2 regions of the Akkermansia sp. GGCC_0220 genome follow, and region 2 is predicted to be linked to the other one. Evidence: riboswitches for the same ligand, from Rfam matches in the RefSeq annotation. Region 2 holds a riboswitch; the other holds the start of a gene.
The links. Region 2 has a riboswitch for cobalamin ahead of HJW02_RS00330 (TonB-dependent receptor). Riboswitches for the same ligand answer to the same signal wherever they lie in the genome.
Positions count from the first base shown of each region.

Region 1: linked by a shared signal. The riboswitch ahead of HJW02_RS10795 (sirohydrochlorin cobaltochelatase) and the one ahead of HJW02_RS00330 (TonB-dependent receptor) in region 2 are both predicted to bind cobalamin.

Region 1 covers NZ_JABFCI010000016.1:20,927-28,097, reverse strand. The annotation lists gene HJW02_RS10815 (hypothetical protein) at 79-933, opposite strand; gene HJW02_RS10810 (N-acetyltransferase) at 1,127-1,627, shown strand; gene HJW02_RS10805 (redoxin family protein) at 1,792-2,805, shown strand; gene HJW02_RS10800 (TfoX/Sxy family protein) at 2,848-3,222, opposite strand; cobalamin riboswitch at 3,501-3,706, shown strand; gene HJW02_RS10795 (sirohydrochlorin cobaltochelatase) at 3,716-4,681, shown strand; gene cobI (precorrin-2 C(20)-methyltransferase) at 4,683-5,390, shown strand; gene HJW02_RS10785 (hypothetical protein) at 5,387-6,625, shown strand; gene HJW02_RS10780 (precorrin-8X methylmutase) at 6,632-7,171, shown strand, end outside.
Region 2 covers NZ_JABFCI010000001.1:80,585-87,755, forward strand. The annotation lists gene HJW02_RS00330 (TonB-dependent receptor) at 1-1,857, opposite strand, end outside; cobalamin riboswitch at 1,892-2,039, opposite strand; gene HJW02_RS00335 (cobyric acid synthase) at 2,376-4,952, shown strand; gene cbiB (adenosylcobinamide-phosphate synthase CbiB) at 4,956-5,939, shown strand; gene cobT (nicotinate-nucleotide--dimethylbenzimidazole phosphoribosyltransferase) at 5,945-6,985, shown strand; gene cobS (adenosylcobinamide-GDP ribazoletransferase) at 7,006-7,171, shown strand, end outside.

The DNA of each region.
Region 1 (7,171 bases), on a different contig from region 2:
CAATCCCGCAGCCCATCATTTCCCGTGGATGCACCGGAAAGGCCGCCCCGGGAAGAAGCTCCCGCCCGGAGGCCCCCCCTACTTCTCGCCGAAGTCATATTTCTCCGTCTTCCACAGGAACATGCGCCGGTACAGGTGGTATTCCGTCACGCAGAGGACGGGCATGCCGATGATTCCGATGAACGGCAGCAGGCGGAACAGGTGGCGGCACAGGAAGAGCACCACCATCAGGAAGCTTTCCCTGAATACGGTCATGTACAGGGAATACGGGTTGATGAGCGTCCTCTTGTACAGGGAGGAGGCCAGCAGCGGCCCCAGGATGGGAATGATGCCCAGCACGACCACGGCCGCAAAGGTCCAGCCCCTGCGGCGGCCAACATACGCATCATACTGGTCCACGGATTGTTCCCCCTGGAGCACCGCCTTTCCGCAGGCGGGGCAGCGCTGGTTCAGCGTAGGCTCATGGAGCGGCTGGCCGCAGTAGAAGCACCGCCGGTAGCTGCGGAGGACTTCCTCATGCCTTTTCCATCCGGTGGACGGAATCACGGTGCGCAGCCTGGAATAACCAATCCAGTTCAGGGCGCGGGGTTTGGGATTGGGCGTGCCGCACTTGGGGCAGTGCAGGCCGCACGGGTACATCATGGTGCCGCATTTGGAGCAGAAAATGCGGTGGTCGTATTCCCGGCGGCGGCAAAAAAGGTAGTAGGCCCCCAGGGCCAGCCCGCCCAGGAGGCCCAGCGCGATCACCACCCACGGATACAGCAGGGAGTAGGCCACCAGGTATTCCGTCCAGGAGTGGTCGGACTGGTGCATGAGGGATTCCGGGCCGATGGGGTTCTGCGCCACGTCCGGAAGGCCGCTCACGTATTTTTCACCCATGTCCCTCAGCGGCCCCGCGGGGAGCCATTGTTGTATGGGAATGGGTTCTCTCATGATTTGGCATGCATGCAGGGTTCACAATACAGACAGGATTTCCCCCCGGTTTCCGTCAAAAAAGCCTGTGTCATCCAGCATACGGCGTCCCCGGCGGAATAGGGAGGGGAAAGTGGGCCATGGACGGAAAATTCCGCCGGGAACGTGGAAGAGGCCCTTTTCATCCGGGGCTTTTCCGTGTAATATTCCCGCCATGCCAACACTCCGCCAAGCCGCCAAGGACGACATCATGCTGATTCATGAACTGGCCCTCCAGGCTTTTCCGGCCACTTACCGGGACCTCCTTTCCCAGGAGCAGATGGATTTCATGATGGACTGGATGTATTCCCCCGCCAATCTGGAGAAGCAGATGGAGGAAGGGCACGTGTATTTCATCGCCTCCCACCAGGGGGAGGACTGCGGCTACCTGTCCGTCCAGCCGGAAGGCCCCGGCGTCTTCCACTTGCAGAAAATTTATGTTCTGCCCGGCTTCCAGGGGCTGCACATCGGCAGCTACCTGTTCCGCCAGGCCGTCAGCTACATCAGGAGCATCCACCCGGAACCGTGCCTGATGCGCCTGAACGTGAACCGCTACAATACCCGGGCGGTGGAGTTTTACCGGCGCATGGGGATGCGGGAACTGGAACGCGGGGATTTCCACATCGGCCACGGCTATTACATGACGGATTACATCATGGGGCTGGATATTGCCTGAAGCGTTTTTCCCACGGGAACGGGCCGCCGGGCTTCCCCGGACCGGAAGTGCGCAGCCCGTCGAAACAGAACAGGCGGGACAGCCGAGGAAACAACCGGAGAAGGCAGCGCGGGGCGCGAGCTTCCTTCTTGACACTCAATGCGGGATTCTGCATCATCCATCCTATGAAAACCTTTACTGCCCTCATTCTGTCCGGCTCCATTGCCGCCATGACGGCCCCGGCTTTCCTCCACGCGGCGGACAACGGGAACGGCGCCAAAGTCACCTACCCATCCTTTGACGAAGGCAGCCACCTCCACGGGCCGAGAATCAAGGCTTCCGACCTGAAGGGGAAGGTGGTGTTTTTTGAATACTGGGGCATCAACTGCCCTCCCTGCATCGCCAGCATGCCGCATTTGCAGGAATTACAGGACAAATTCCAGTCCAAGGGCTTCACCGTGGTTGGCAGCCACCGCCAGGGGCTGACCCCCAGAGTGAAGCAGTTCCTGGAGGAAAAGAAGATTACCTTCCCCGTTTACCAGGGGCTGGATATTCCGGCGGCCTCCTGCCCGGGCGGCCTGCCGCATGCGGTGCTGATCGGGGCCAACGGAAAGGTGGTGGCCAAGGGGCATCCCACCCAGCTTTACGACCTGGTGAAAAAGGAGGTGATGAAGGTGGAACGCGGCCTTCCCATCCTGGAAGGCGTGGAGCTGGACAAGTACAAGTCCCTGGCCAAGACAGTCGTTTCCAACGGCAGCAACATCGAGTCCAAGATCACGCCCCTGCGGAAGAAAACGGACGACGAGGAGGCCCAGGCCGTCTGCGCCGCTTTTGACGAATGGCTGGGAGACGCCAAGGACATGGTGCAGGCCCAGATCCAGTCCAACCCGCTGGAAGCGGTGACGGCCATCACGCGCCTCAAGACGGCGGTCCCCTCCGTCAAGGAGTTTGACGAACCGCTGGCGGCTCTGAAGGCGAACAAGGACCTGCCGAAGCTGGCCGACCTCTACAAGAAGATTTCCGGCCTGGAACAGCGGAAGGCGAAAGGCCGCAAGGTTTCGGAATCCGACCTTAAGTCCCTGGCGCAGGCCGTGGACAAATTCGCGGAGTCCGATAATGAAGCCACGCAGACCGTTGCGGGCAATCTGAAAAAGAGCCTTTCTTCCCTGGCTGTGCCAGAGGCTCCGGAAGATAAATAAGCCTTTCAGCCGAACGGCATTTCATCCGGAACAAACAGGCGTTTACGGACGCCTGTTTCTTTTTTCTCCGGAAGCTTTTTTCTTCTTCCCGGATAAGACATCCGGAGCGGAGAGAACGGAACAGGTTGCCCGGACAAAGGAGGAGAGAGCCCGGTCATCATCCAGTTCCGTCATCAGGAAATGCGGCCTGGCGCCGGGATAGGCACTGCCCTGCTCCTGCTGCGGAAGCAGCTTCAGGCCCGGCTCCGTGATTTTGACAAATAATTGGTTGTCACATACCAGGCCGAAATATTTCCGGTCACAGTACAGGCCGTATTCCCCAAACATTTTTTTGAAGGAAATGTCCCCGGCATGCCGGAGCTGGAAACAGATATATTCTACAACATCCGGGGAAGAAGCCATGTTCCATGTTCTCATACCTGCCCCGCCTTCTGCAAGCAGCAAACTCCGGCCTGCGGCCCACCGGATTGGAAAGCCCCGGCACGGTAGGGAATGGGGCGCTTCCTCCCTCTCTTTTCCGCCGGGATTTCTGCACCCCGGAATGCCCCGTCTTCCACCGCTTCCGCATCCGGAACCCTGCATTTTTTCCAAAAGCAGGCGCAGGAACGGCCAAAAGGCGGTTTTTACCCGTCCACGCACATTTTTTCCCAGCCTCCGGAAATTCGGCGGCGTTCTAATAAACATTGACAGTGACGGCTAAAAACGCCATTAAACACGCCGAAGCAACGGGGAATTCCGTGAGAACCGGAAACAGTCGCGCTGCGGTATCGGGTTACAAACCCTCAAGGAACGCTTTTCCGCCAGCGTTCCGGTCAGCCAGTCCTCCCATTCCGGAGGGTGAAGGCGAGGGGGAGGTTGGAGACCCGGAGTCCGAATATCCTTGCTTCGGTTCACCATACCTCATCAACGCATGATTGAAGCATCCTCTTACCTTCCGGGGGCATTCCTGCCCCTTTCCTCCGTTTTTCTTGCAGGACTCACCCTGTTTTCCCTGCCCGTGCTTTCCGCCGCCCCATGCAGGGAGGAAGCGTCCCCCGCCCCGGCGGAACAGGCGGCGCCGTCACGGCAGGAAGGGCTTCTTCTCGTGGCCTTCGGGACCAGCCACCAGGACGCTACCGTCTCCTACAAGGAGCTGGAGAAGGACATGCTGGCCCATTATGCCCCGGACCGCCTGAAGTGGAGCTACACTTCAAGCATTATCCGCAGGAAGCTTGCCGGACGCGGAACCCCCGTTCCCTCCGTGGAGGAAAATCTGGAACAGATGGCCCGCAAAGGCATACGCACATTGCGCGTCCAGTCCCTCCACATCGCCCCCGGCGAGGAGTTTTCCCGGATGGAGAGGCAGATCGTCAGTTTCCTGGCGCGCCATCCGGACAGCTTTGACCACGTGTTTATCGGCCGCCCCCTGCTGGAAAGCGAACGGGACAGGAACGAGGCCATCACGGCCCTTCTGGAGCATTTCCCCGCGGAACGGAAGAAGGATGAAGCCATCCTGCTCATGGGGCACGGCCAGCAGGAAGGACGCTGCGACATGGTGCTTTCCGACTTCGCCCGCGAGCTGAACGACCGCGACAGCCTGGCGTTTTTCGCCACCGTGGAAGGAACGCGGGGGGTGGCCCCCATTCTGGAACAGCTTAAAAAGTCCGGCGCCAAGACCGTCTGGCTGGCCCCCTTCATGCTGGTGGCCGGAGACCACGCCAAGAACGACCTGGGCGGGGATGAGGAGGATTCCTGGGCTTCCATGCTCAGGAAGGAGGGCTTCACCGTCAAGACCCACCTGCGTGGGCTGGGGGAAAACCCGGGCATCCGCGCCGTTTTCTCCCGCCATGCCCGGACCACGGAGGACGACCTCATGACCCCCAAACAAGCGCATTGACATGGCCAGCCCTGGAAAGTTCTACGGGGTGGGCATCGGCCCCGGAAATCCGGAATACCTCACGCTCAAGGCCGTCAACGTCTTCCGCTCCGTGGACGTGGTGTTTACGGTGACCGGACCCAACAGCGATTTCAGCATTTCCGAAGCGGTGGTGCGTTCCGTGGGCGGCGTGAAGGCGGAGTTCCGCAAGCTGGTTTTCAGCATGTCCCGCGACGCGAGAACCAGGCAGGAGCAGATTGAAAAGAATACGGCCATTATTGAGGGAGTTCTTTCCCGCGGCCTGGACTGCGCCTTTGCCACGCTGGGGGACGCCATGACCTACAGCACCTTCGGCTATATTCTGAGCCTCCTGCTCAGCCGGAATCCCGGCCTGCACGCGGAAGTGGTGCCGGGCGTCACCTCCTTCTGCACCCTGGCGGCCCGCAGCCGCCAAATACTGGTGGAAAACGGGGAACGGCTCCGGGTCATTCCCGCCTTCAAGCCGGAGATGGCGGATTCCCTGGAGTTCCCGCCCGGAACCACCACCGTTCTCATGAAGACCTACCGCAGCCGCGCGCGCCTGATGGAGCGCATCCGGCGGGAAAAGGACATCCGCGTCATTTACGGGGAAAGGCTCGGCATGCCCGACGAGTTTATTACGGACGACATCGACGTCATTGACGCCAGGCCGGAAGAATACCTTTCCCTGATGTTCGTCAAGAAGGCATGAACGGCACCAGGCACTCCCGCACCTATCCCTGGCGCCGGCCCCTCCGCTGGCTCTGGCTGGCGCTGGCCCTGGCAGCCTCCGGAGTCATGGTGGTCCACATGCCCGCCGGCATGGGCGCGGGGGGCTCGGGAAAAGCCCGCACAGCCATGAAGCCTGCCGGGGAATCCACCCGGGAAACGCAGGCGGGAGGGGAAAAGACGGAAGCCGCCGCTTCCAGCCCTGCCCCGCCGCCCAAAAAGAGCCATCATTCCCGGAACACCCAGGTTCCGGAGACAGGCGCGGGAAAAATTCTGGCGCGCCTTCCCCAGATTGGCAGCCTGATCGGCCTGGTGGCCGTGGCGGCCTTCATCGGCGGCATTGCTGAAATCTTCCGCTGGCATCTTGCCCTGGGCAAGCTGTTCGGCGGACTGGCCCGCTGGGCCCACCTGCCGGAAATCATCAGCCTGTCCATCCCCACGGCGCTTTATTCCAATGCCGCCGCCAACGGCATGCTGGTGAGCAGCCATGCGGAAGGCAAAATTACTCATTCCAACCTGATTGCGGGCGGCATGGTGAACAGCTACCTTTCCTACGTCTCCCACTCCCTGCGGGTGGCGTATCCGGTCATCGGCGCGGTGGGGCTGCCCGCCATCTGCTACTTCGGGTGGCAGATGGGCTTCGGCTTCCTGTTCATAGCGGCCGTGCTGTTCCTCCACCGCAGGAAGAGCCCCGCCGCCGTGCCGGATTCCGGGAATGCCGGCGCCGTGGCCGCCGCGGGGCACGCCTCCCCGGAATGGCGCAAATCCCTGCGCCAGACGTGCCTGCGGGTGCTGGCGCTTGTTTTCCGGATGCTCTGCCTGACGGTTCCCCTGATGATCGGCGTGGAATGGCTGATGAAAAACGGCCTGTTTTCCTGGTGGGAGGAACATGTGCCGGACTGGGTGAACCGCATTTTTCCCGCGGAGCTCATGAGCATCGTGGCCGCGCAGATGGGCGGCCTGGTCCAGGCCGCAGGGGTGGCCGCCAACCTCCGCAGCCACGGCATGGTCACCTCCTCCCAGATTCTGCTGGCCATGCTGGTAGCCAGCGCCATCGGCAACCCCATCCGCGCCCTGCGGCGCAACCTTCCCTCCGCCATGGGCATCTTCCCCACGCGGGACGCCCTGACCATCGTGGTGGTCATGCAGCTTTCCCGCATGATCGGGGCCATCCTTCTTATTGCCCTGACGGGACTTTTCATCCACTATACCCACTGACTTCTCATGACCTCTGAATTTAACATCCGCTGGGACATGCCCCCCGCCGCCATTGAGGCGGAGAGCTTTGCCGCCATTGAACGGGAGTTCCACGGCTGGGAAGAGCTGCCGCCTGCCGAATGGAAGGTCATGCGGCGGCTCATCCACACCACGGCGGACCTTTCCATCGGCGAGGGGCTGGCGTTCCGCCATGATCCCATTCCCTCCGCCCTGGAGGCGCTCCGCAGGCACTGCCCCATCTTTTGCGATTCCAACATGATCCGCGCCGGACTTTCCGTGGAACGGCTGAGGCGCGCCCATCCCGGCTACGCCCGGGAGGACATCCACTGCCATATTTCCGATGCCGACATTGCGGAACAGGCCAAATCCACAGGCAGGACGCGCGCCATCTGCGCCGCGGAAAAAGCGCGCCCCATCCTGGACGGAGCCATCGTCCTCATCGGGAACGCTCCCCTTTCCCTGGCCCGCATCGCCCGGTACGCGCTGGAGGAAGGCATCAGGCCCGCCCTGATCGTAGGCATGCCGGTGGGCTTCGTCAACGTCGTG
Region 2 (7,171 bases):
GAACAAACGCACCGTAAAGAAGTTGTCCAGCCGGGCATAGTTGTAGTCCGTGCGTCCCATGGCGGAGGTTACACCGAAGCCGACCGTCAGTTTTTCAACCGGAGAGGTGTAAACCTCCGCGTTGATGGTGTGGCGGGCGGTATTGGCCATCTGGACGGTTTCATAGTTGCCGATGGAGTCGCGCTTGGGCATCGTGAAGGTGTAGTTGGCATAATAGCCGCTGTTCCACGCATCCTTGAACTGCCCCTTGAACGCTACTTCCACGCCATAGGAAGTGGCGTGGGAGAAGTTGTCGTAAGTCGTGTAGGAGTTGGGCCAGGTACCTACGCTCCTGGTGCCGATTTCATCGTTGATGCGGGTCCAGAACCCCGTCACGGAAGCGTAATGGTTGTCCGCCAGGCGCTGTTCCACGCCCAGGTCTCCGCCCAGGGATTTGGACACGTCCAGGTCCGGATTGCCCACGTAGCCGTAATTGGCGGCGTACTGTTCAAAGTAGGTGGGGGCGCGGAAGCCGGAACCCACGGAACCGAAAATACGGGTGGGGGAATCCTTGCCCGTCACCTTCCAGGAATTGGAATAACGCCACGTGAAGTGGTTGTTCCAGACGGAATCATGCTCCAGGCGCAGGGCCACGCTGGCGTCAAAGTTGTCCGTGGGCGCCCACATCTGCTCCGCAAAGAAGGCAAGCGTGCTCTGCCATTCATCCTTGGCCACGTAATTGTTTTCGCTCATGTAGTCGGAGCGGTCCCAGGCCATGCCGGCGACCGTCTTCCATTCCTTGTTCCACGTAAGAGCATTGCGCCATTCCGTCTGGAAGCGGCGGTTGCGCATCACGTTGGGCTGGAAATCGAAGCCCGGCGTGTGCGCGGAATAATCCATGTTGTAATGCCCGATCATGAAGCTGGTGGACCACAGCTTGGTAATTTCCGCATCCACGCGCCCCGTCACCAGATTGCTGCGGTTCTTGTCTTCCGTGTTGTACAGGTGGGGGTCCGTCACGGCGGGCCACTGGTCGTAATCCACATACGGGGTGGGGTATTCAAAGTAGGAGTCCAGACGGCGGTAGGTAAAGCCCACCTTCACCTTGTCATTGACGTCATAGCCCAGGCGCACGGCTTCCTGCCACTGGCGGAAGTCGTTCATGCCTTTCCGGTTGTCATAAATGGCCGGATAAATGGTGGGATCGTTCTCCGTGGATTCAAACCCCACGCCCACAAAGTAGGAAAGCTTCTTGATCTTGCCTGAGGAAGTCGCGTAGCTGTTGAAGGAATGGAAAGAACCGGCTTCCGCAAAAATCCTGGTCACGGGATCGCCTTCCCCTTCCGGGGTGTCCATGGCGACAACGCCGCCAATGGCGCCGGAACCGAAGACGGCGCCCTGGGCGCCCTTCACCACTTCCACATTGCCCACCGTAAACAGATTGGTGATCCCCAGCAGCTTGTTGCCGGACATGTTGACATCACTGATGCGCATGCCGTCAACCATGGTCAGGGTGTAGGTTTCCTTGTTCATCCCGCGGATGACGGTGTTGCTCACGGAACCGCGCTGCCAGGTGCCGCCGCCGTCCAGCGTGAAGACGCCGGGAGTCTGGGAAAGGGCTCCTGTCAGGGTTTCAATGCCCGCTTTCTGGAATTCTTCCGGATTGATGATGGAAACGGATACCCCGGACCGGTTGTACGGCACGCCCGTAAAGTGGGACGCCATGGTCAATTCCGGCATGACCTGCATGGTTTCCGAACTGGCGGAGGGCTTGGAGTCTTCTTTTTTAGCGGACTCGGCAAGAGAGGACTGGCCTGCGAATGCGGCAAGGCCAACGGCAATAGCGCCCATCTGAAGGGCTTTCTTCGTATAAAGCATGGTTGTGGTGCCTTACGTTCGGTAACTCGCCGAACAGTTGGACAACCCCACAGGCTGGTCTTCTGGCTTGCGAGACAGGCTCGCTTACAGTGGCGGTACCGCTCCGGATTCACACCGGTATTCCCCAATCTATTTCCTGCCCGGCTACGGGCGTCCCTGAGGTCTGTAACCCTTCCCATAAGGGTTCATGAGACGGATGAAATACCAAAGAGACCGGTATGACAAGCCAAAAAAATTTTTCTTTGAACATTCCGCCGCTTTATGGACGCTTCCTTTTTTCAGCCGCCGCGCGCCATCCCGTTTTTCCAACCGGAGTTCTCCATTTTTGTCTTGTCACCCCCGGCGCGAACAGGACATGATGCGCCCATGACGCGCCTTGCACCCTCCTTCCCGCAGCGGGGAAGGATTTCCGTTTTCAGCGGAGTTCCCAACTCCCGGAAAAACCGTCTCTTCAAGGCGTTTCCTTCCTTTTCCCGGCACGCGCGGACGTCCGGAATTCCGGTCTCTACTACTACGGCATGAACAGTTTTTCACACGGAGGAGATTTAAAATCCCTGGCGGCGGACGCCGGACGGCCCGAACGGGAGATTCTGGATTTCAGCGTCAACCTGAGGCCGGAGGGAATGCCGGAGTTCATTGCCTCCGCGCTGTGGAAGGCCATGGATGCAGCCGTTCCCTACCCCTCCCCGGACATGGCGGAGCTGCGGGAACTGGCAGCGGTTCATTACGGGCTGCCTTCCGGTTGCTTCACCTTCGGCAACGGAGCCAACGAACTGATTCACGCCCTCCCGCGCGCGCTGGAATTGAAACGGGCCGTTATTCCGGAACCCGCTTTTTCCGAATACAGGCTGGCCTGCCTGCGCCATGGCACGGACGTTCTTTCCATCCGGACGGAGGAACGGAATTCCTTCATTCCGTCTCCCCTCCTGACGGCGGAACAGGCCGCAGGCGGAAGCGCCGTTTTCCTGGCGAATCCCTGTAATCCGTCCGGCGGCCTGCTGGACGTTCCGGCCCTGCGCCAGGCCGTGCGGGACCGCCCCGGAGTCATCTGGATTATTGACGAATCCTTCATTGATTATGCGGACGGAACGGAATCGCTTCTCCGTGACGCGGCCCTTCTGCCCAACCTGGTGGTCCTGCGTTCCCTGACCAAATTTTACGGCATGGCCGGCGTCCGGTGCGGCTTTTCCGTCTGCGCCGCTCCGCTGGCGGAACGGCTGAGGCAGTCCCTGCCCGCGTGGAACGTGAACGCCTTTGCGGCGGCTGCGGCGCGGGCCGTGCTGGAACAGCCGCCTTCATGGGCGGACGGGGAACGCGCCCTGAACCGGGAACGCCGGGAAGACCTGTTCCGCAGGCTTTCTGCCCTGCCGGGCGCCGCCGTGCTGCCGTCCGGGGCCAACTTCCTGCTCTTCCGTCTGGCGGGGGCGCCTTCCGGCCTGGCCGCCCGGCTCCTGAAAAACCACGGCATCGCGCTGCGCGACTGCTCCAATTATCCGGGGCTGGAAAACGGCGGCTGGTTCCGTGCAGGCGTCCGCACGCCGGAAGAACACGCCCTGCTGGCAGAGGCCCTGCGGGCCGAGCTGAAGGGAGGCGGCCCCGCCATTCTCCGCAAACTGCCCAAACCGGCCCTGATGATTCAGGGCACCTGCTCCGATGCTGGAAAAAGCGTGCTCACGGCGGCCCTGTGCCGCATTTTTCTTCAGGACGGCCACCGGGTGGCCCCGTTCAAGGCGCAGAACATGGCCCTCAACTCCGGCGTAACCGCGCTGGGGGAGGAAATGGGCCGCGCCCAGATGGTGCAGGCCCAGGCCTGCCGCATCGACCCGGATGCCAGGATGAATCCCATCCTGCTCAAGCCCCATTCCAACACCGGCTCCCAGGTGATCGTGATGGGGCGCGCCGTGGGCCACATGGAGGCGCGGGAATATTTTACGGCCAAAAGGCGCTTCTGGCCGGACGTGCGCCGGGCGTACGATTCCCTGGCGGACGAGTATGACGTCCTCTGCCTGGAAGGGGCCGGAAGCCCCGGAGAAATCAACCTGAAATCCGCAGACGTGGTGAACATGAACATGGCCCGCTATGCGCGCGCCAAAGTTCTGCTCACCGGGGACATTGACCGGGGCGGCGTGTACGCCTCCTTCCTGGGGACGTGGATGACGTTCGCCCCCTGGGAAAAAGAGCTGCTGGCGGGCTTTGTGGTCAACAAGTTCCGCGGAGACCCGGAGCTGCTGGCCCCGGCGCACAGCTACATGCTGGACCGTACGGGCAGGCCCGTGCTGGGCGTCATCCCGATGATACGGAACATCAGCATTCCGGAAGAGGACCGGGCCGCTCTGCCCTTTGAACAGGACGAGCAAGCCAGGCACGCGGACTGCCTGGACGTGGCCGTAGTGATGCCCGCCCACGTCTCCAACTTCACGGACTTCGCCCCGCTGGCGGCGGAGCCGGACGTTCGCCTCCGCCAGGTGCGGACACGGGAGGAATGGGGGAACCCGGACCTGGTCATCCTGCCCGGCACCAAGAGCGTGGCGGCGGACCTGGCCGGACTGCGCGCCGCAGGGCTGGAAGAACCCATCCGCCGGCACGCTGAACAGGGAAAGTGGATGCTGGGCGTCTGCGGCGGCCTGCAAATGCTGGGAACGGACATTCTGGACCCGCTGCACATGGAATCCGCGGAGGAACGGACGCCGGGGCTTGGCCTGCTGGAGCTTTCCACCACTTTCGCCGCCGCCAAAACCCTGCTCAACGTGCGCCGGGCAAGCACGCCGCTGGCCCCTCCCGCGGCGGGCTATGAAATCCACCACGGCGTCACCCGCCATGAGGGAGCGAGCGTCCCCATCATGTTCCGGGAAGACGGCTCCCCCTGCGGCTACGGCAAAGGCCGAATCTGGGCCACGTACCTGCACGGCATTCTGGACGGCGACGAGTTCCGCCGCGCGTTCATCAACATGGTCAGAGTGGATTCCGGTTTGTCCCCCAATCCATCCCTGCACGCCTCCTATGACCTGGACGGCGCGCTGGACCGCCTGGCGGACGTAGTCCGGGAGCATCTGGACCTCAAGGCCATCTACCGTATTCTTCAACTGAAACGCTGACCCATGCTTCCGTGCCCGTTCATCCTGCCTGCGGCCCTTCTGCTGGATATTCTGGCGGGGGATCCGCCCAACAGGTTCCATCCCGTCTGCCTGATCGGCTGGTGCGCGCGCCGCGCGGAAACCCTGGCACGGCGGCTGTGGGGAGGGACTTTTACGGCGGGAACGGCGGCGGCTTTAGGAACCTGCGCCGCCGCATGGCTTGCCTGCGCGGTATTCTGCCTTCCCTTTTCCGTCTTCCCCTCCCCGTGGATTCCCTGGATTCCGGCCGTTCTGGTCATTTACATCTGCATGGCCCCGCGCGGCCTGGCGGAACATGCGCTGCGGGTGGCGAACGCCCTGCGCAGCGGGAAGGACGGCGAGGCGCGGCACGCCGTTTCCATGATCGTAGGGAGGGACACGGAACGGCTGGACCGTCACGGCATGGCCAGGGCGGCCATTGAAAGCGTGGCGGAAAATCTGACGGACGGCGTCTTTTCCACCTTGTTCTGGGCTGCGGCAGGCTGCTTGGCAGGGGGCGCCTCCGGGGCGGCCTTCGCCGCGCTGACGCACCGCGTTTTCAACATCCTGGATGCCATGTGGGGAAAGAAGAACGACCAGTACAGACATTTCGGCACCTTTGCCGCACGCACGGACGATGCGCTCAACTTTATCCCCGCGCGCCTCATCCTGCCGTGCATCTCCCTGGCGGCCCTCTTCGTGAAGGGAACCTCCGCCCGGAGGGCATTCACCACGGGCTGGACCTTCCGCCGCGCCCATGCCAGCCCAAACTCCGCCTGGAGCGAGGCGGCCTTCGCGGGCGCGCTGGGCCTCCGCATCGGCGGTCCGGTCTCCTACAAGGGGGTTCCTGCGGACTACCCGTGGATAGGAACCGGGCGCACGGAAGCCGCCGTCAGTGACCTGGCCCTGGCCATACGCCTCATGTGGGTGACCGCCGCCGCGGGCACGCTGATCTTCTCCCTCATCCTTTTCTTCATTCCCCGCTTCTGACCATCATGAACAAACTGCATATTCCCCCGCTGGACGAACAGGCCGCCAAAACCGCCCTGGAACATCAGAAAATACTGGCCAAGCCCCCCCTCGCGCTGGGGAAGCTGGAACCCGTAGCCATCCAGATTGCCGCCATGACCGGCAATCCCGCGCCGCGCCTGAAGGACAAGGCCGTGGTCCTCTTCGCCGCGGACCACCACATTGCCGACCACGGCCTCAGCCTGACGTCCACGGACGTCACTTACATTCAGACCCGCAACTTCCTTCAAGGCGGCGGCACCATCAACGCCTTCACGCGCAACGCGGGAGCCCGCCTCTCCGTGGTGGACGTGGGCGTGAATTACGACTTCGGCGACCTGCCGGGGCTGGTGAAAAGAAAGGTCATGCACGGAGCCAGCGATTTCAGCAGGGGCCCGGCCATGACAAGGGAACAGGCACTGGAATGCCTGCAAGTGGGCATCGACATGGCCCGGGAGGAAAAAGCCAGGGGGCTGGACATCGTGGCCGCCGGAGAAATGGGCATCGGCAACACGACGCCCTCCTCCGCCATCGTGGCCGTGCTCACGGGCACCCCGGTGGAAACCGTGACGGGGCGCGGCTCCGGCGTCAAGGGGGAAGTCATCCGTAAAAAAATAGAGCTCATCGAACAGGGAATCGCCCTGAACAAGCCCGACCCCTCCGACGCCATCGACGTGCTGGCGAAGGTAGGAGGACCGGAAATAGGAGCCATGGCCGGGCTGATGCTGGGCGCGGCCTCCCTGCGCGTCCCCATCGTCATTGACGGCTTCATTGCCGGGGCGGCGGCAGCCATCGCCCAGGGCATCCGGCCGGAAGCGGCTCAGTACTTCATCGGCTCCCACAACTCCGCGGAACCGGGGCACAAGCTCATTATGGACCACATCGGCGTCACCATGTACATGGACCTGGGCCTCTGCCTGGGGGAAGGCACGGGGGCGGCGCTGTTCTTTCCGCTGCTGGATGCCGCCACGCGCGTGCTGTCTGAAATGAAAACCCTGCCGGAACTGGACATCACCGTTCCGCGCTAAATATTCCCTTTCCCTGCACCATGGCCGTCATTACCACCATCCGCTCCGCCTTCGGCTTCCTGACCCGGCTGCCCGTAGGCCCGTGGCCGCTGCAAAACGACCTGAACGGCATCTCCGCATGGCTCCCGCTGGTCGGCCTTGTCGTGGGGGGGCTGGCAGGCGGCCTGACCTGGGCGGCTACCCTGC